Linked DNA regions of Silvibacterium dinghuense. The protein of the gene in region 1 interacts with the protein of each later gene in a pairwise test. Links are inferred from orthologs where the notes say so. Each region holds a gene or a part of one and is shown in the gene's direction. Other genes may lie near its edges. The genes, in order: ligA and leuS.

Region 1 (3,211 bases):
TTGCGGTTGAAGCCGGAGCGGGCGAGGACGGCTCCGGTGAGGAAGTGAGTGACAGGCTCCATGGAGGAAGAGTAGCAAGTGGACTGGCCGTCCAGGCCTTTCGCCTTCGGTTGCTTCGCGCAGGGCGAATAGCCTTTGGCCTCCGCTCTCGTTGGTCGCGCTCCGGGGCCAGCTTTCTCTGTAACGGCAAAAAAAGGGGTGCCCCGTCCAAGCTCCGCTTGGGCGGGAGGCAAAAACAGCAGGTCCCTCTATTACGCAAGACAAAGCCGTCTCGCTGCGGTCGAGATGACAATCTCTCTCTTCTCCAGGCGCGGGCTACGGCCTATATGCCGATAGCCCCTGATGGGCTCGGCGCGATTGCGGCAAGCCTATTTCTGCAACTTGAGAATGTTATGCGGATCGGAAATGCCCCTGAGCCGCTCTTTCTCCACCGTTTCAGCCAGCCTGTCGTGCAGCACACGCGCCCTGGGATGTAACGCGAGTGAACCGGTCATGCCGAGCCTGTCGGCAAGGACGATGCGCAGGCCATCGGCAAGATCGATCAGGAGTGCATCGCGTTCCTCGTCGGTCATCGGTTCGTCATCCTTTTCGTGTTGTCCGCATGGTATCGCAGGGATATCCCGCATGGCTTCCGCGCGATAGAAGGACGGCTTGCGCACCAGGATGGCTCCTCCGCTACCATCGTTGCTGTGACTGTTCAGAAAGAAATCGACAAGCTGCGGGAGACCATCCGCCACCACGAGTATCTGTACTACAGCCTTGATGCGCCGGAGATCTCCGATGCCGAGTATGACGCGCTGATGCGTGAGCTGGAGGCGCTCGAGGCGAAGCACCCCGAGCTGATTACCGCTGACTCGCCCACGCAGCGCGTCGGCGGAAAGCCGGCTGAGGGCTTTGCCAAGGTGGCGCACTCACGTCCCATGCTCTCGCTCAACAATGTGGTGAGCGAGGAAGAGCTTGCGGACTGGGACCGCCGCGTCCATGAGCTGGCGGGCGAGGGCGCAAAAATCGAGTATGTCTGCGAATACAAGCTCGACGGGCTCTCCATGGCGCTTCACTATCGCGAGGGCGCGGATGGCGCCTCGCATCTTGAGCGCGGTGTGACGCGCGGTGACGGCACAATCGGCGAAGACGTAACCGGCAACGTGCGCACCATCCGCTCCGTGCCGCTGTCCATTTCGAAGGCCAAGCGCGAGAAGGCCGGTCTGCCGCCCAACTTTGAAGTGCGTGGCGAGGTCGTCATGCCGTTCAAAGCTTTTCTGCGCATGAACGAAGAGCGCGAAGCTGCCGGCCTCACGCCTGCCGCCAATCCGCGCAACGCGGCCGCCGGAACCATCCGCACCCTTGAACCGAACATCGTTGCCCAGCGCCGCCTCGATTTTTACGGCTACTTCGCGCTGACGGAAGCAGGAGAAAGTCTCTTCGAGGAGCAATCGGAGGCGCTCGAAGCGCTTTCGACTGCAGGCTTCCGCGTAAATCCGCATCGCGAAGCCGTGAAGAACTTCGAAGGATTGATGCAGTTCGTCAACCGTGCCGAGGAAACGCGTGCCGATCTCGGGTACGAAATTGACGGCGTGGTCATCAAGATCGATTCAGCCGGCATCCAGCGCCGTCTCGGCTATACCGGCCGCGCGCCGCGCTGGGCCGTGGCGTATAAGTTCACGGCACGCGCCGCGATCACCAGGGTCGAAGCCATCCATGTGCAGGTGGGCCGCACCGGCAAGCTCACGCCCGTCGCATGGCTCACGCCGGTCGCGATCGGCGGAACGACGGTGAGCCGCGCCACGCTGCACAATGCCGATGAGATCGAGCGCCTCGGCCTGCTGGTCGGGGACTACGTCAAGGTGGAACGCGGCGGCGACGTGATTCCCAAGATCGTCGAAGTGGTCGAAGATGCGGAGCATCCGCGTGGAACGGAGAAATACAACTTCCCCACGCACTGCCCGGTCTGCGGCAGCGAGATCGTGAAGACCGAAGGCGAGGTCGACTATCGCTGCGTGAACGCCGATTGCCCGGCGCGGCTGGTCGAGAGCGTGCTGCACTTCGCGGCGCGCAAGGTCATGAACATCGAGGGTCTTGGCGATGTGCTGGTCGAGCAGCTCACCGCGCGCGGCCTGGTGAAGAGCATCGCCGACCTTTATTCGCTCACAGAGGAGCAACTGCTTTCGCTCGAACGCATCGGGCAGAAGACTGCCGATGCGTTGCTCGAGGAGATTGCGAAATCGAAGCAGGCCGGGCTGAGCCGCGTGCTTTTTGGCCTCGGCATCCGCTTCGTAGGCGAGCGCACGGCGCAGCTGCTGGCCGAAGAGTTCGGCTCGATGGATGCGCTGATGGAGGCTTCCTCCGAAGAGCTTGAGCGTGTGAATGAAGTGGGCCCGCGTGTCTCGCAGGCTATCCTCGAGTTCTTCGCCGAGGAAAAGAATCGCGCGCTCGTCGAGCGGTTGCGCGAGGCAGGGCTTGTCTTTACGGCGGAAAAGCGCAAGAAGACATCCGAGCTCGAGGGACTGACCTTTGTGCTCACAGGTACGTTGCCCACACTCAGCCGTGAAGATGCGAAGACGAAGATTGAAGCCGCAGGCGGCAAGGTCTCAGGATCGGTGAGTAAGAAGACGCACTATGTGGTCGCGGGTGAGGATGCCGGCTCGAAGCTCGAAAAGGCGCAACAGCTCGGGGTGAAGGTGATCGACGAGGCTGCGTTGCTGGAGATGTTGGGCGGCTGAAGAGCCAGCCATCGCTGCAAACAGCAAGAGCCGGGTGGGATACCCGGCTCTTGCTGTTTGCAGTGGCACTGCGATTATTTCGGCGCGAAGTATCCCTTGCGCACGCGGACCGAGTAACGGCGGTCGAGGCAGAAAAGGTAGATGGGGCGGAAAGCGCCATCGGCCTTGAAGTCGGCAGGCTTGTAGACCAGCGCATACTGGCTGCGCAGCTCGTCCTGGATGGCTTCGAAGCTGATCGGCATGTCCGAGATGTTCTTCGGGAAGAATGCCCGGCCGCCGGTCTCTTCGGCGATCTTCTGGAGCACGTCGTCGCCGCGGTCGCGGCTGGGGCTCACGTTGGTGCTGATGGCGTAGACGATGGTCTCCGCCCGCTGGCACTCTTTGATAGCGTCGTCGAGATAGGCGTGGCTCTGGTTATCGTCGCCGTCCGAGATGAGCACCATGGCCTTGCGGACCGGTTCCTGGCCGCGCGAGGCAAGCAGGCGGTCGCG
Region 2 (3,530 bases), 830 kb from region 1 along the record:
CACCCCAGCCGCGAGAGGATCTTGGCATCAAGACCATGGATGGCGTCGAAGCTACGGGGGTCCGATTTACGCGGATCATCCCGGCGGAAGCGGACGGCAACGATAAGCCCCTGGTCATTCATACGGAGAGCTGGACGGCGAAGAACCTTAACCTGCCCCTCAAATCCGTCACCGAAGACCCACGCTCCGGAACCTCGACCCGGGAGGTCACCAATTTGAAGCTCGGCGATCCGGATCCGGCTCTGTTTCAGCCGCCCGCGGATTACGAGATCAAGACCGAGGTGCTCCACCCGGTTTCGTGCCCGGAGTAGTTTGGGCGGTCCACCGCTCAGACGCTAGAGGCACTTCGTGCTGTCTTTTGCCTTCGCCTTCCGCTCCCTTTGGTCGCGATCCTTCATTCTGCGAACCCACATCTCGAACGGAACGAGATGTGGGGCACCCGGTTTGGTGGCTTTCTTTCGGATTCTTGTGAGACCCACCCATGACAATGAGGCCGTCCTGGATGGGGCACCCGGGTTCGTCTCCACCACAAAGGACCCAATTTGCGACCAGCGGGAGCAGTGGCCGAAGGCGATTCGCCCTGCGCGCAGCAGTACAATCAGACCTGACATGTCTGACATCGGAAACACCCCGGAAACCGCCCCCCAGGCGGAGGAAACCAGCCGCGAAACCCGCTATAACCCTGCCGAGATCGAGCCTCGCTGGCAGGAGCGCTGGGCCGCAGATACCGAACTCTATGCCATTGAGCCCGCCGCCAGCGGCAAGCCCAAGTACTACGTGCTCGAGATGCTGCCCTACCCTTCGGGCAAGCTGCACATGGGCCACGTCCGCAACTACTCCATCGGCGACGCGCTGGCCCGCTACCAGTGGATGAACGGCTACAACGTCCTGCATCCCATGGGCTGGGACGCCTTCGGCCTGCCGGCCGAGAACGCCGCCATCAAGAACAACACCCCGCCGCGCGAGTGGACGCTCTCGAACATCGCCGCCATGAAGGAGCAGATGGCGCGCCTCGGCCTGAGCTATGACTGGCAGAACGAAGTCACCACCTGCCTGCCCGATTACTATCGCTGGAACCAGTGGTTCTTCCTGCGCATGTATGAGAAGGGCCTGGCCTATCGCAAGCAGAGCAAGGTGAACTGGTGCCCGCAGTGCGCGACGGTGCTCGCCAATGAGCAGGTCATCAACGGCTATTGCTGGCGGCACGAGGACCAGCTGGTCGAGCAGCGCGACCTCGAGCAGTGGTTCTTCCGCATCACCAACTACGCGCAGGAGCTCGTCGACGGCCTCGACCAGCTCGAAGGCTGGCCCGAGAAGGTGCGCACCATGCAGCGCAACTGGATCGGCCGCAGCGAAGGCGCGGAGGTCGAGTTCGGCATCGAGGACGCATCGAGCGCGCCCGGTGATGAACCGCGCAAAGGCACGTCCGTGCTGCCTGCGCTCGAAGGCGTGAAGCTGCTCCAGGAAAAAATCACCGTCTTCACCACGCGCATCGACACCATCTACGGCGCCACCAGCGTACAGCTCGCGCCCGAGCACCCGGTTGCGAAGCAGTTCGCCGCCGCGGACGCCGAGCTCGCCGCGTCGGTCGAGAACCTCATCGCGCAGCAGGCGCTGGCCCGCGAGGTCGGCGACATCGGCAATATCGAGAAGCACGGCGTCTTCACCGGCCACTACGCGGTGAACCCCTTCAGCGGCGAGCGCCTGCCCATCTGGGTAGCCAACTACATCCTGGCCGACTACGGCACCGGCGCCATCATGTCCGTGCCCGCGCACGACGAGCGCGATTACGAGTTCGCGCAGAAGTACGGCCTCGAAGTCCGCATCGTCATCCTGCCGCGCCGGGTGACTGATCCGAGCACCGGCAAAGAAGAGGAGCCCATGCTCCCCTACACCGCCGAGGACAGCCTGCTCATCAACTCCGGCGAGTTCAACACCCTGGGCAACGAAGAAGCGCAGCACAAGATGGCCGCCTTCGCCGACGAGCATGGATTCGGCCGCGCCAAGGTCACCTTCCGCCTCAAGGACTGGGGCGTCAGCCGCCAGCGCTACTGGGGCACGCCCATCCCGATGATCTACTGCGCGAAGGACGGGATTGTTCCTGTTCCTGACGATCAGCTCCCCGTGCTGCTGCCCGAGAACATCGCCATCACCCAGCAGAACGGCTCGCCGCTCAGCCACGTACCCGAGTTCCTGAACACCACCTGCCCGAAGTGCGGCGGCCCGGCCCGGCGCGAGACCGACACCATGGACACCTTCGTCGACTCGAGCTGGTACTTCTACCGCTACACCAGCGCGAAGGACGCGACAGCGCCCTTCGATTCGAACGCGGTCGACTACTGGTTTCCCATCGACCAGTACATCGGCGGCGTCGAGCACGCCATCCTGCACCTGATCTACTCGCGCTTCTGGACCAAAGTGATGCGCGACCTCGGCCTCATCAAAAACAGCGAGCCCGCCGAGCGACTCTTCACCCAGGGCATGGTCATCAAGGACGGCGCGAAGATGTCGAAGTCCAAGGGCAACGTCATCTCGCCCGACGAGATGATCGGCCGCTACGGCGCCGATGCCACGCGCGCCTACGCGCTCTTCGCCGCGCCTCCCGACCGCGATCTCGACTGGCAGGAGAACGGCGTAGCCGGCGTCAGCCGCTTCCTGGGCCGCGTCTATCGCCTGGTGATGCAGTATGCCGAGCGCGCCCGCGCCGCCCGCGGAGGCGACGCAACGGCCACCACGCCCGCCGCGCAGGCCATCCAGCGCAAGCTGCACCAGACCATTCGCAAGATCACCGAGGACTTCGCCGGCCGCTGGCACTTCAACACCTGCATCGCCGCCATCATGGAGCTGGTCAACGCCCTCTACGCAGCCGAACCGGCGATTGCCGCAGGCGAAGTGTCCGATGCCGTGCTTCGCGACGCGCTCGAAAAGCTGGTCCTGCTGCTCGCGCCCTTCGCCCCTTATCTCGCCTGCGAGCTCTGGGAGCAGCTGGGCGAGAGCGGAGCGATCCTGCGCGTGAGCTGGCCTAAGTACGACGAAGCGCTGGCCCGCGAAGATGAAGCCGAGATCCCCGTCCAGATCAACGGCAAGCTGCGCTCGGTGATCCGCGTAGCCGCCGGAGCCTCGCAGGAAACCCTGCGCGATGTCGCCCTGGCCGATGAAAAGGTGCAGGCCTCGCTCGCCGGACGCACGGTAGCCAAGGTCATCATCGTTCCCAATAAGATGGTGAACCTGGTCGTTAAGTAAGCAAGGGTGCAGGGTGTAGTTCCCTCACCCCTCCCGCATGGTGTCATCCCGACCGAAGCGGAGGGACCTGCAGTTCCCTCCGCAAGCGAAGATGCGGGTGCCCCACGTCTCGATGTTGAGACGTGGGCTTGCAGGACGCAACGGTGGCCCATGCAAGTCTGGTTCTGGCGTGAGTGGGGCAAGTAAAATCCGGGTGCCCCACCCATGACGCGCAGTCGGTCATGGGTGGGTCTCCGAAAACCCTTGAAGTGAGCCGTGATCGAGCGTTTCCGAACCTCTACACGTAT

Evidence for each region.
Region 2: the proteins of ligA (region 1) and leuS interact in binary tests that used the Escherichia coli proteins (3 or more experiments, as listed by UniProt). The link is inferred for Silvibacterium dinghuense from one-to-one orthologs.

Annotation. Positions count from the first base shown.
Region 1 is NZ_SDMK01000001.1:2,148,376-2,151,586, forward strand. Bases 309-3,204 are described here. They hold ligA (NAD-dependent DNA ligase LigA), read left to right. Parts: upstream 309-689; coding sequence 690-2,720; downstream 2,721-3,204. Other genes in these bases: ESZ00_RS08460 (hypothetical protein), read right to left, coding at 369-572; ESZ00_RS08470 (VWA domain-containing protein), read right to left, coding at 2,795-3,204. Outside these bases: ESZ00_RS08455 (metal-dependent hydrolase), read right to left, coding at 1-62; more of ESZ00_RS08470, read right to left, coding at 3,205-3,211. UniProt on the Escherichia coli protein: DNA ligase that catalyzes the formation of phosphodiester linkages between 5'-phosphoryl and 3'-hydroxyl groups in double-stranded DNA using NAD as a coenzyme and as the energy source for the reaction.
Region 2 is NZ_SDMK01000001.1:1,318,553-1,322,082, forward strand. The notes cover bases 229-3,443. They hold leuS (leucine--tRNA ligase), read left to right. Parts: upstream 229-609; coding sequence 610-3,243; downstream 3,244-3,443. Other genes in these bases: ESZ00_RS05190 (hypothetical protein), read left to right, coding at 229-311. Outside these bases: more of ESZ00_RS05190, read left to right, coding at 1-228.